Regions from separate parts of the Lelliottia sp. GFLA7 genome, predicted to be linked through region 1. Evidence: predicted binding sites of a transcription regulator. Region 1 holds the regulator's gene; each other region holds the start of a gene.
What was found. Region 1 encodes PurR, which represses purine synthesis genes. Its sites were predicted from a motif close to CANGCAAACGTTTGCNTG; they were not measured.
Positions count from the first base shown of each region.

Region 1 (4,159 bases):
GATGGTCTGCGGCACGTAGCTCAGGCCAATCACTGCAGGGGTGTAACCCATGTCGTGCAAAATGAACGGTGACCCGGTGAGCCAGGCAAAGAAGCTGGCGGAACAGGCCGCGTAAATCAGCACATTTCCGCGATAAGCGCGGGAACGGAGCAGTGACATAAAGGTGACGCGAGCCGCATTGTTCTCGACTGGTTTGGCTTGAGCGGGTTTGAGCGCAAAAGCGGGCAGCATCAGAACCAGGGTGATGATAAACAGCGTGGCAAAGATCGCCTGCCAGTCAAAATGCACCAGAATCCAGCTCCCGAGCAGCGGAGCCAGGGCTGGCGAAAGCCCCACGAGCGGCATGATGGTCGCAAAAATACGGTTAACGCGCGATGCGGGATAATAGTCGGTGACCAGCGCCTGCCAGGTCACCGCGGCAGCACACACGCCAAACGCCTGCACAAAGCGCAATACCAGCAGCCAGGTTGCATCGCGCACCCACAGCATGCCCAGACAACCCAGCGCAAAAATAGTTAAGCCAAGAAGAAGAATAGGCTTGCGGCCATAACGGTCAGAGAGCGGTCCCCACAGCAGTTGTGCAAGCGCAAAACCGGCCAGGAATACGCTGAGGCTGGCGCTGATCGCGGCAGCAGGTGTCTGCAAATCTTGCTGCATCGCGGCAAACGCCGGCAGATACATGTCGGTAGCCAAAAAGCCCAGCACGCTCAAACCGCCGAGCCAGACTAAGAATCCTTTGTTGGGTTGCATTGTTATTTCCTAATGAAAGCAGGTGTACATTGGCGCAGAGTGTAGGGAGTGCAATCTGGCTTGTGAAACGCTAATATTTGGCGGTTGCGTTCAAAAATTTTGCAGGCAAAAAATGTGGTCTGAATATTCTTTAGAAGTCGTGGATGCTGTCGCCCGGAATGGCAGCTTTAGTGGAGCCGCGCAGGAACTGCATCGCGTACCTTCTGCCGTCAGCTATACGGTACGTCAGATGGAGGAGTGGCTGGCGGTACCGCTGTTCGAACGCCGTCATCGCGACGTCGTTCTGACCCCCGCTGGCGTATGGTTTTTGAAAGAAGGCCGATCTGTTATCAAAAAAATGATGATCACACGTGAACAGTGCCAGCAGATTGCCAATGGCTGGCGCGGTCATCTTTCGATTGCGGTGGATAACATCGTAAAACCTGAACGGACGCGGCAGATGGTGGTTGATTTCTACCGCCATTTCTCGGATGTGGAACTTCGCGTCTCCCAGGAAGTGTTTAATGGCGTATGGGATGCGCTATCGGACGGCAGGGTGGAGATGGCGATCGGCGCGACGCAGGCCATTCCCGTCGGGGGGCGTTACGCCTTTAGGGATATGGGAACGCTGAGCTGGAGTTGCGTGGTGGCAAGCGATCATCCTCTGGCTGCGATGGACGGCCCGCTGAGTGACGACGTGTTGCGCAACTGGCCGTCGCTGGTGATGGAGGATACGTCGCGCTCGCTGCCAAAACGCATCACCTGGCTGCTTGATAACCAGCGGCGGGTCGTCGCGCCAGACTGGGAATCATCGGCAACCTGTTTGTCGGCGGGGCTGTGTGTGGGGATGGTGCCCGTGCATTTCGCACGCCCACGGATTGATCGCGGAGAATGGGTGGCGCTTGAGCTTGAAAATCCGTTCCCGGATGCGGCTTGCTGCCTGACATGGCAGCAAAACGATATGTCGCCTGCGCTGGCCTGGCTGCTGGATTATTTGGGTGATAGCGAAACGCTGAACAGAGAGTGGCTACGGGGGCCGGAATAACCGGCCCCGTAGAAACGATTAACGACGGTAATCGCGGAACGGACCGTCAGCGACGGAGCGACGTTCAATCAGGCGCGGATGGACTTCAATTGACTGAGACTCTTCACGTTTGCTGACGATACGATCCATCAGCATGTTGAATGCCGTTTCACCCAAAGAGTCTTTCGGCTGATGAATCGTCGTCAGCGCGGGAGTAAAGTAGCGAGCGTTGCGCACGTTATCATACCCGATCACGGAAATATCCTGCGGGACGCGCAAACCCAGCTCATCGGCTGCGCAAAGCGCGCCCATTGCCATAATATCACCGCCACAGAATACGGCAGTCGGACGATGCGGCTGCGAAACGATCTGCTGCATTGCGCGGTAGCCTGATTCGGGTTCAAAGTCGCCCTGGACAATCCAGTTTTCCGGAACGGTAATCAGCGCTTCTTCCATGGCTTTCATAAAGCCCGCCAGGCGGCCTGCACCGGTATTACGCTCGAGCGGACCGGGGATGACACCAATCTCGCGATGACCGCGTTCAATCAGATAACGGCCAGCCATGTAACCGCCTTCAAAGGCGTTATCGTTGACAGAATCGGTAAAATCAGCGCGTGTATCGCCCCAATCCATCACCACCATCGGGATATGACGGTACTCTTCCAGCATCGACAGCACGGATTCCGGGTATTCAGAACACATGACCAACAGGCCATCGACGCGCTTTTGCGCCATCATCGACAGGTAAGCGCGCTGTTTTTCCTGGCTGTTCCAGGCATTTCCCAGAATCAGGGTATAGCCTTTCTGGAAGCAGTTTTTTTCTACTGCCTCGATAATTTCGGCGAAATAGGCGGCTTCGCTGCTGGTCGCCAGCAGACCAATCGACTTGGTGTGATTTACTTTCAAGCTGCGAGCCACGGCGCTAGGGGAGTAGTGCAATTCTTTGATTGCAGCCCAAACGGCGTTGCGCGTCTCTTCCGCCACGAAACGGGTTTTGTTAATTACATGTGATACAGTTGTAGTGGAAACGTTTGCGCGTTTCGCTACATCTTTAATTGTTGCCATTAGCTGTCACTCCAGACCATATCCTAAGCTCCTGATAAATTGAGAGGTAAACGTTTGCCTTCTCTCACCCTAATCTCGCAAATTGAATTGCGATACGCCGGGAAAACGACACAGGACGTCAGGAGGGGGTCAGTGGCCGGTACGCTTATAAATTTAGCGTGGAATTTTGTCCTATCTTGATGAAAAGGGGAAGCGCAAAAACGGTTATGAGCCTAAATCCAGGAAGATTTTTGAGCGAAACTGTGTAAAAATGAGCAAGCTCACTTTTCATGTGGGGATTAAAAGGAGAAAAATTGATGAATACCGATCTTAAGTTTTCGTTAACGACCACAATTATCGTGCTGGGTTTGATTGTTGCGGCAAGTTTTACGGCTATTCTGCACTGATTCAGGCGGGGGAGAGCCTTCTCCCTCGTTTTCTTCCTTCTATTGTTACTCTCCCGACAATAATCTTTTGCCAATTTGTTAACTTCTCATTTTTTGTGATTGCTGTCATGCTTTCGACATATTTTTTCTGTGTCGCGTAATGACACGGTTCCCGGAGTTAATGAATGAAAATCAATTTTCCACTGCTGGCCCTCGCGATTGGCGCATTTGGGATCGGCACCACCGAGTTCTCCCCCATGGGGCTGCTACCGGTTATCGCTAAAGGGGTGTATGTTTCTATTCCTGCGGCGGGCATGCTGATCAGCGCTTATGCCATTGGCGTGATGATCGGCGCGCCTTTGATGACATTACTGCTTTCGCATCGTGCGCGTCGAAATGCGCTTATTTTCCTGATGGCCATTTTCACAGTGGGAAATGTGCTTTCGGCACTCTCTCCGGACTACACCACCCTCCTGTTGTCGCGCATTTTGACCAGCCTCAATCATGGCGCATTCTTTGGCCTGGGGTCGGTGGTGGCCGCGAGCGTAGTACCTAAGCACAAGCAGGCCAGCGCGGTCGCCACGATGTTTATGGGGCTCACGATAGCGAATATTGGCGGCGTGCCAGCGGCGACCTGGCTGGGTGAAGTCATCGGCTGGCGTATGTCGTTCCTCGCCACAGCGATGTTGGGTGTCGTGGCGATGATCGCGCTGTTCTTCTCGTTGCCGAAAGGCGGGGCGGGCGAGCGTCCGGACGTGCGCAAAGAGCTGTCGGTTCTGCTCCGCCCGCAGGTGCTGTCAGCGCTGTTGACGACGGTGCTGGGCGCTGGAGCCATGTTTACGCTCTATACCTATATTTCGCCCGTGCTGCACGATATCACGCATGCCACACCGTTCTTTGTGACGGCAATGTTGGTGTTGATTGGTGTGGGCTTCACCATCGGCAACTATCTTGGCGGCAAGTTGGCCGACCGTTC
Region 1 covers NZ_JBWLAQ010000001.1:189,418-193,576, reverse strand. Annotated here, with positions in the region: gene punC (purine nucleoside transporter PunC) at 1-750, opposite strand, end outside; gene punR (DNA-binding transcriptional activator PunR) at 863-1,774, shown strand; gene purR (HTH-type transcriptional repressor PurR) at 1,793-2,818, opposite strand; gene cydH (cytochrome bd-I oxidase subunit CydH) at 3,115-3,204, shown strand; gene AC07RN_RS00945 (MFS transporter) at 3,369-4,159, shown strand, end outside.

Region 2 (4,159 bases), 790 kb from region 1:
TTCACCATTTTCATTAGCGCGTTTAATGATTTTATCATCAATATCGGTGATATTGCGCACGTACTTCAGGGTGTAACCTAAGAAACGCAGGTAGCGAGAAACCACGTCGAATGAGACGAAGGTACGGCCATGACCAATGTGACAGAGATCGTAGACGGTAATACCACACACGTACATGCCGACTTCCCCGGCATGAATAGGTTTGAATTCCTCTTTTTGGCGCGTCAGAGTATTAAAGATTTTTAACATCAAAGATTCCATGTAAACGTGTGTGGATCGTAAAGACCGTATAATACCTATAATTCGGGATAGGATCAGCACGCAATGCAAGGTGATCGCATCCTGCGGTTATGCTATAACAAACCCCTATATGTGACCCTTATATGGGTCGAAGCACCACTATAACGGAACAGGATGAAAAAATGGTTACTTTCCACACTAATCATGGCGATATCGTCGTCAAAACTTTTGATGATAAAGCGCCTGAAACAGTTAAAAACTTCCTGGACTACTGTCGCGAAGGCTTCTACAACAACACGATTTTCCACCGTGTGATTAACGGCTTTATGATCCAGGGCGGCGGTTTCGAGCCTGGCATGATCCAGAAAGACACCAAAGAAGCGATCAAAAACGAAGCGAATAACGGTCTGAAAAATACCCGCGGTACGCTGGCAATGGCCCGTACTCAGGCTCCGCACTCTGCAACTGCGCAGTTCTTCATCAACGTAGCAGACAACGACTTCCTGAACTTCTCCGGCGAGAATCTGCAGGGTTGGGGTTATTGCGTGTTCGCAGAAGTGGTTGAAGGTATGGACGTTGTTGAGAAGATCAAAGGCGTTTCTACTGGCCGCAGCGGTATGCATCAGGACGTTCCAAAAGAAGACGTTATCATTACAAGCGTGACTGTCAGCGAGTAATTGGTGGCGACACTCTTTATTGCGGATCTGCATCTGCAAACAGAAGAACCGGCGATCACCGCCGGTTTTCTGCATTTTTTACAGGGTGAAGCGCGTTCAGCGGACGCCCTGTACATTCTGGGCGATTTGTTTGAGGCCTGGATTGGCGACGACGACCCGAATCCCCTGCATCATGACATGGCTGCGGCGATCAAAGCCCTGGTCGACTCCGGCGTTCCCTGCTATTTCATTCACGGCAATCGCGATTTTCTGATCGGCAAACGCTTCGCTCGCGAAAGCGGCATGACGTTGTTGCCCGACGAAAACGTGCTCGAATTATATGACCGCAAGGTCCTGATTATGCACGGCGACACGCTTTGCACCGACGACACGGGCTATCTGGCATTTCGCGCTAAAGTCCACACGCCCTGGATTCAAACCCTGTTTCTGGCCCTGCCTCTGTTTATCCGCAACCGTATCGCCGCCAAAATGCGTGCGGGCAGTAAAGCGGCAAACAGCAGCAAATCCATGACGATCATGGACGTCAACCCGCAAGCGGTCGTTGAGGCGATGGAAAAACATCGCGTGCAGTGGTTAATTCATGGTCACACCCATCGCCCGGACGTGCATCAACTCACCGCCAACGGCGAACCTGCGCATCGCGTTGTATTGGGTGCCTGGCACAGCGAAGGTTCGATGGTAAAAGTCACGTCAGAAGGCGTAGAACTCATCCAGTTTCCGTTTTAATCAACTCGCCTTTTTGCCGCCATTCCGGTGACGCAACCGTTTTCCTTGCCTGTATATCATGCTATTCTCTGTGCCCTAAAAGCAGTGTGTTCCGCACCACAGGAGTTTTAAGACGCATGTCCTCCCGCAATAATCCGGCGCGTGTCGCCATCGTGATGGGGTCCAAAAGCGACTGGGCTACCATGCAGTTTGCCGCCGAAATCTTCGAAATCCTGAACGTTCCGCACCACGTTGAAGTGGTCTCCGCGCACCGCACCCCCGATAAACTGTTCAGCTTTGCCGAAGGCGCAGAAGAGAACGGCTATCAGGTGATTATTGCCGGTGCGGGCGGTGCAGCACACCTGCCCGGCATGATTGCCGCCAAAACGCTGGTTCCGGTTCTCGGCGTACCGGTGCAAAGCGCAGCCCTGAGCGGCGTCGACAGCCTTTACTCCATTGTTCAGATGCCACGCGGCATTCCGGTCGGTACGCTGGCGATTGGTAAAGCGGGCGCGGCGAATGCAGCTCTGCTGGCGGCACAAATTCTGGCGACGCACGATAAAGCCTTGCATCAGCGCCTGGTGGAATGGCGTCAATCGCAGACCGACGAGGTGCTGGAAAACCCAGACCCACGAGGTGCAGCATGAAACAAGTTTGCGTTCTCGGTAACGGTCAGTTGGGTCGAATGCTGCGTCAGGCAGGTGAACCGCTGGGTATCGCCGTCTGGCCCGTTGGGTTGGATGCAGAACCAGAAGCCGTGCCCTTTCAGCAAAGCGTCATCACCGCTGAAATTGAGCGCTGGCCCGAAACGGCATTAACGCGTGAACTGGCGCGTCACAACGCCTTTGTTAACCGCGATGTCTTCCCCATTATTGCTGACCGTCTGACACAAAAACAGCTGTTCGATAGGCTGAATCTCGCCACCGCGCCGTGGCAATTACTCGCGAGTGAAAGCGAATGGCCTGCCGTTTACGATAAGCTGGGCGACTTGGCTATCGTGAAACGTCGCACGGGCGGCTACGACGGACGCGGCCAGTGGCGTTTGCGCCAGCACGAAACCGCAGAACTGCCGACGGATTGCTACGGTGAATGTATCGTTGAACAAGGCATCAATTTTAGCGGTGAAGTCTCGCTGGTTGGCGCGCGTGCGCATGACGGCAGCACAGTTTTTTACCCACTGACGCACAACCTGCATCAGGACGGAATTCTGCGCACCAGCGTCGTATTCCCGCACGCCGATGCCGGGCAGCAGGCGCAGGCAGAAGCCATGCTCTCAGCCATCATGCAAGAGCTGGGTTACGTGGGCGTTATGGCGATGGAATGCTTTATCACGCCTGCGGGTTTGCTGATTAATGAGCTTGCTCCGCGCGTGCACAACAGCGGGCACTGGACGCAAAACGGCGCGTCCATCAGCCAGTTCGAATTGCATCTGCGGGCGATTACCGACTTGCCACTGCCGCAGCCGGTGGTGAACAGCCCGTCGGTGATGATCAATCTGATTGGTACTGCGCTGAACTATGACTGGCTGAAGCTGCCGCTGGTTCATCTGCACTGGTACGACAAAGAGGTGCGTGAAGGGCGTAAAGTCGGTCACCTGAACCTCAACGATGACGATACGGATCGTCTGAGCGCAACGCTCGAAGCCATCGTTCCCCTGTTGCCGCCAGAATACGCCAGCGGCATTGCCTGGGCGCAGAGTAAGCTTAACTAGTTCACTTGCTCTAACTCTTTCGCATTTCAGAAGTGAATCCCCGGTCACAGTGACCGGGGTGAGCGAGCGCTGCCCACGCCTATGAAACGTGGATAATAACGGGTAAGTTGACCTTCCCTTTCCCCGGCGTACAATCCCCGCCCATTGCTATTTTGCTTTCCTCAGGAATTCATCATGAACGATGGGATGGACTATCGTGCGATCCTCGCGAACGATACCCCTTTAATTGACGTGCGCGCGCCCGTCGAATTTGCGCAGGGCGCGATGCCCGCGGCACTCAACCTCCCGCTGATGAACGACACCGAACGCGCTGCCGTAGGCACCTGCTATAAACGTCAGGGACCAGAAGCCGCGCTCGCGCTCGGCCATCGCCTGGTGAACGGTGAAACCCGCGAACAGCGTATTCACGCCTGGCGCGAAATCTGTCTGGCGAATCCGCACGGCTATTTTTGCTGCGCGCGCGGCGGACAACGCTCGCACATCGCGCAGGCATGGGTGAAAGAGAGCGGGATTGATTATCCGTTGATCGCAGGCGGCTACAAAGCGCTGCGCCAGGCGGCGATTCAGGCGACCGACGCGCAGGTGCAAAAGCCAATGGTGCTGATTGGTGGCTGCACGGGGAGTGGAAAAACATTGCTGGTAAAACAGCATCCCGACGGGATTGATCTCGAAGGGCTGGCGCATCATCGCGGCTCATCGTTCGGTCGCACGCTTCAGCCTCAGCTATCACAAGCCACGTTTGAAAATCATCTCGCGGTTGATCTGCTAAAGAAAGATGCGGCCCGCTGGGTGTTTGAAGACGAAGGACGGATGATCGGCTCTAACC
Region 2 covers NZ_JBWLAQ010000001.1:979,815-983,973, forward strand. Annotated here, with positions in the region: gene cysS (cysteine--tRNA ligase) at 1-249, opposite strand, end outside; gene ppiB (peptidylprolyl isomerase B) at 423-917, shown strand; gene lpxH (UDP-2,3-diacylglucosamine diphosphatase) at 921-1,643, shown strand; gene purE (5-(carboxyamino)imidazole ribonucleotide mutase) at 1,760-2,269, shown strand; gene purK (5-(carboxyamino)imidazole ribonucleotide synthase) at 2,266-3,333, shown strand; gene mnmH (tRNA 2-selenouridine(34) synthase MnmH) at 3,508-4,159, shown strand, end outside.
Region 2: the regulator PurR is predicted to act here: its motif matches at 1,673-1,690, upstream of purE (5-(carboxyamino)imidazole ribonucleotide mutase).

Region 3 (4,159 bases), on a different contig from region 1:
CGACAAACACCATGTCGCCGAGCAGCTCTTGCGCGTGCTCGGTGATCCCCACGGTGTAGGTTCCGTCGGCTTCTTTGCGCAGCCATTCGTGTTCTTTACTGTATTTCAGTTCTGCTGGCACATTGCTCATTGGAATTCTCCTGATAAAAAATGATTAGGCGACCGGCTTACCGGCGCGAACAAAAATCGGTTTAGTCACGTTAACGGGCATTTCACGATTGCGGATCTGCACAATGGCGGTTTCGCCAATGCCGGCCGGAACGCGCGCCAGCGCAATGCTGTAGCCCAACGTCGGCGAGAAAGTACCGCTGGTGATCATGCCTTCACGCTGATTGCCCAGTTCATCGGTGAATCTCACAGGCAGCTCGTTACGCAGCACGCCTTTTTCGGTCATCACCAGACCGACCAGTTGCTCGGTGCCTTTCTCGCGCTGAATCTCAAGCGCTTCGCGGCCAATAAATTCACGATCGGCGGGTTCCCACGCGATGGTCCAGCCCATGTTGGCGGCCAGCGGAGAGACGGTCTCGTCCATTTCCTGGCTGTACAAATTCATTCCTGCTTCCAGACGCAGCGTATCGCGTGCGCCCAGACCCGCAGGTTTGACACCGGCTTCCACCAGTGCATGCCAGAATTTGGCGGCTTTCTCGTTCGGCATTGCAATTTCGTAACCCGCTTCACCGGTGTAACCTGTGGTGGCGATAAACAAATCACCCGCCTGCACGCCGAAGAACGGCTTCATGCCTACCGTCGCGTGGCGCTGTTCATCGGTGAATAACGTGGCGGCTTTCGCCTGCGCGTTAGGACCCTGAACGGCGATCAGCGACAGATCGTCACGAACGGTAATCTCGACGGCGTACTTTTCAGCGTGTTGGGAAATCCAGGAGAGGTCTTTTTCGCGGGTGGCGGAGTTAACAACGAGGCGGAAGAAATCTTCAGTGAAGTAATAAACAATCAGGTCATCAATGACGCAGCCGGAGGCATTAAGCATGCCGGAGTATAACGCCTTGCCTGGAGTCTTGAGCTTAGCGACGTCGTTTGCCAGAAGATAACGCAAAAACTCCCGAGTGCGGCTCCCGCGCAGATCGACAATGGTCATGTGCGACACATCAAACATACCGGCATCGGTGCGCACGGCATGGTGCTCATCGATTTGTGAGCCATAATGCAGCGGCATCATCCAGCCATGGAAATCCACCATGCGTGCACCGCATAACGTGTGTTGTTCGTATAAAGGAGTTTGTTGAGCCATCTTGTCCTCGTTGAATAAGCAGGGCTATCTTGTGTTTCGTATAAAAATCCATCACGAAACCCGGCGTTGGCATCACGCCTGGACGCCGACGCAAACGTTCTCTTTTACCTGAACTTACCACCGAAACCAGGGATTAACCATAAGGTAAAACGGGTCATCACATTAGCTTATGACTAAAAATCAGCAAAAACCCAACAGAATAATTCACTGGCTAAATGCAATCACCTCCGAGTAAACGCAATGTTAATTCCATTTTATTTAGCTCATGGTGATATTTAATGTGGTAAAAGATGCCGATTTTCCATCATGAAAAAAACGCGGGATTAGATAATCTAATGCGAATTAGAGGGTGAAATTAGAATATTTCAAATGAGAGAAATCTCCCGGCACAGAAGCCGGGAAACGAAAGTGTGATGGGGGTCTAACTTAGCGCAGCCAGTCTGGCAGATCGTTCAAACCCATCGCCTGACGAAGCAACTGGGGTTTTACACCTGGAAGGGTATCGGCCATTTTCAGACCCAGATCGCGGAGCAGTTTTTTAGCCGGGTTATCGCCTGCAAACAACTCGCGGAATCCCTGCATACCGGCCAACATCATCGCGGCACTGTGCTTGCGGCTGCGTTCATAACGGCGCAGATAAAGGTGCTGACCAATGTCTTTCCCTTCACGATGCAAACGACGCAGTTCTTCGATAAGCTCGGCGGCATCCATAAAGCCCAGGTTAACACCCTGTCCCGCTAAGGGATGGATGGTGTGCGCGGCATCGCCCACCAGCGCCAGACGGTGCGCGGCAAACTGGCGCGCGTAACGGCCTGTCAGTGGGAACAACTGGCGCTCGCTTTCAAGCGCACACAGACCCAGGCAGTTATCAAACGCCATGCACAGCGCCTGATTAAATTCTTCCGGCGTCGCGTCCTGCATCTGCTGGGCTTTTTCCGGGATCAATGACCAGACAATGGAACACAAATGCGGATCGCTCAGCGGCAGAAATGCCAGAATGCCGTCATTGTGGAAAATCTGACGTGCCACGCCACCGTGCGGCTCGGTGGTACGGATCGTCGCGACCATCGCGTGATGACGGTAATCCCAAAACGTCAGTGGAATATCCGCTTTATTTCGCAGCCAGGAGTTCGCACCATCAGCGCCAACAACCAGACGCGCCGTTAACATCTCGCCGCTCTGCAACGTAATGAAAGCTTCGTTCTCGCCCCAGGCCACCTGCTGCACCTGTGCGGGCGCTATCAGCGTCACATCTGAGCTTTGCTGCGCTTTTTGCCACAGCGCGTGATGAACCACCGCATTTTCGACGATGTGCCCCAGATGGCTGTAGCCCATGCTTTCGTCATCAAACGTGATGTGACCAAAGCTGTCTTTGTCCCACACTTCCATACCGTGGTAACAGCTTGCGCGAAACGCCGTGATATCTGACCAGACGCCAAGACGCGTCAGCAGCTTTTCGCTGGCGGCATTGATGGCCGATACGCGAAGTTCAGGCGGTGCATCTGGGGCGACGGGCTGCGGTGGCGTGCTTTCAAGAACCGCAACGCGCAGGCCGCTTCCCTGCAAACCGCAGGCTAAAGCCAGCCCGACCATTCCGCCGCCAACAATGGCAACATCAACATTCTGCACTGAGTTAACTCCTTAACGCGCGACCCAACCAAGAGTCCGCTGCGCCAGCACGTTACGTGCCGGAATGAATAGTTCCATCGCCATCAGCCCCGCATTACGCCCGGCCACCAGCGGTGCCCAACGGTTTGCGAATAAATGCACCAGGCCATCGGTGACACCAATGGTGGCCTCTTTGTCGGTCTGACGACGTTTCTGATATTGGCTGAGTATGGCATATGCGCCGTAATCATTTTGATCTCGCCACGCCAGTGCCAGCGTCTCTGCCAGGCTCATCACGTCGCGCAGACCCAGGTTAAATCCCTGGCCTGCTATCGGATGCAGCGTTTGCGCCGCATTGCCGACTAACGCGAGGCGATGGGAAATGGATTGCGACGCCGTGGTCAGCGCCAGAGGATAAGCGGCACGCTGTCCCGCATGGGTGATACGTCCAAGCCGCCAGCCAAAAGCGTTTTGCAGCTCGTCGCAAAAACGGGCGTCAGACCAGGTCATCACCTCGTCAATGTTGTCCAGCGCGTGACACCAGACCAACGAACTGCGTCCGTCCGACATCGGCAGCATCGCCAGCGGGCCAAACTCGGTAAAACGTTCGAATGCGCGTCCCTGATGGGCGACAGCGGTAGAAACGTTAGCAATCACCGCCGCCTGACCGTAAGGCTGCTGATGCCATTCAACGCCACACTGGGTGGCCAGCGCGGAACGAGAACCATCGGCAGCGACGAGCAGTTGCCCGTCGAGCGTATCGCCATTATCAAGCGTGACGCTGACGCTCTCCTGACTACGGATAAAACTCGCCACCCGTGCCGGACAGTGCAGCGTGACGCCAGGCGCATCCTGCAATAAGCGGAACAAACGCAGGCCAACGTCATGCAGCTCAACCACGTGCCCCAACGCGTCAATACGGTAATCCTGCGCATCCAGCGTCACGAAACCGGCATGGCCGCGATCGCTGACATGCACGGTGTTGATTGCGGTTGCACGATCGGCAATGGCTTGCCAGATACCCACGCGAGCGAGTTGCTGGCAAGTGCCCTGCGCCAGCGCAATCGCTCGGGCGTCAAAACCTGGGTGATCGGAAACTTGCGGGGCAACGGCTTCGACAAGATGAACCGGCAATTGCCCCTCGGTGAGCTTAGAAATCGCCAATGCCAGCGTCGCGCCAGTCATGCCTCCACCCACGATGATGACACTCATGCGCGTGCCGCCGCCATCAGCGCTTCAATATCGTCTGCCTTTTTCACCACTTGCGCAGTCAGATTTTCGTTACCGGTTTTGGTAATGACG
Region 3 covers NZ_JBWLAQ010000004.1:214,769-218,927, forward strand. Annotated here, with positions in the region: gene gcvH (glycine cleavage system protein GcvH) at 1-130, opposite strand, end outside; gene gcvT (glycine cleavage system aminomethyltransferase GcvT) at 155-1,249, opposite strand; gene ubiI (FAD-dependent 2-octaprenylphenol hydroxylase) at 1,676-2,878, opposite strand; gene ubiH (2-octaprenyl-6-methoxyphenyl hydroxylase) at 2,891-4,069, opposite strand; gene pepP (Xaa-Pro aminopeptidase) at 4,066-4,159, opposite strand, start outside.
Region 3: the regulator PurR is predicted to act here: its motif matches at 1,337-1,354, upstream of gcvT (glycine cleavage system aminomethyltransferase GcvT).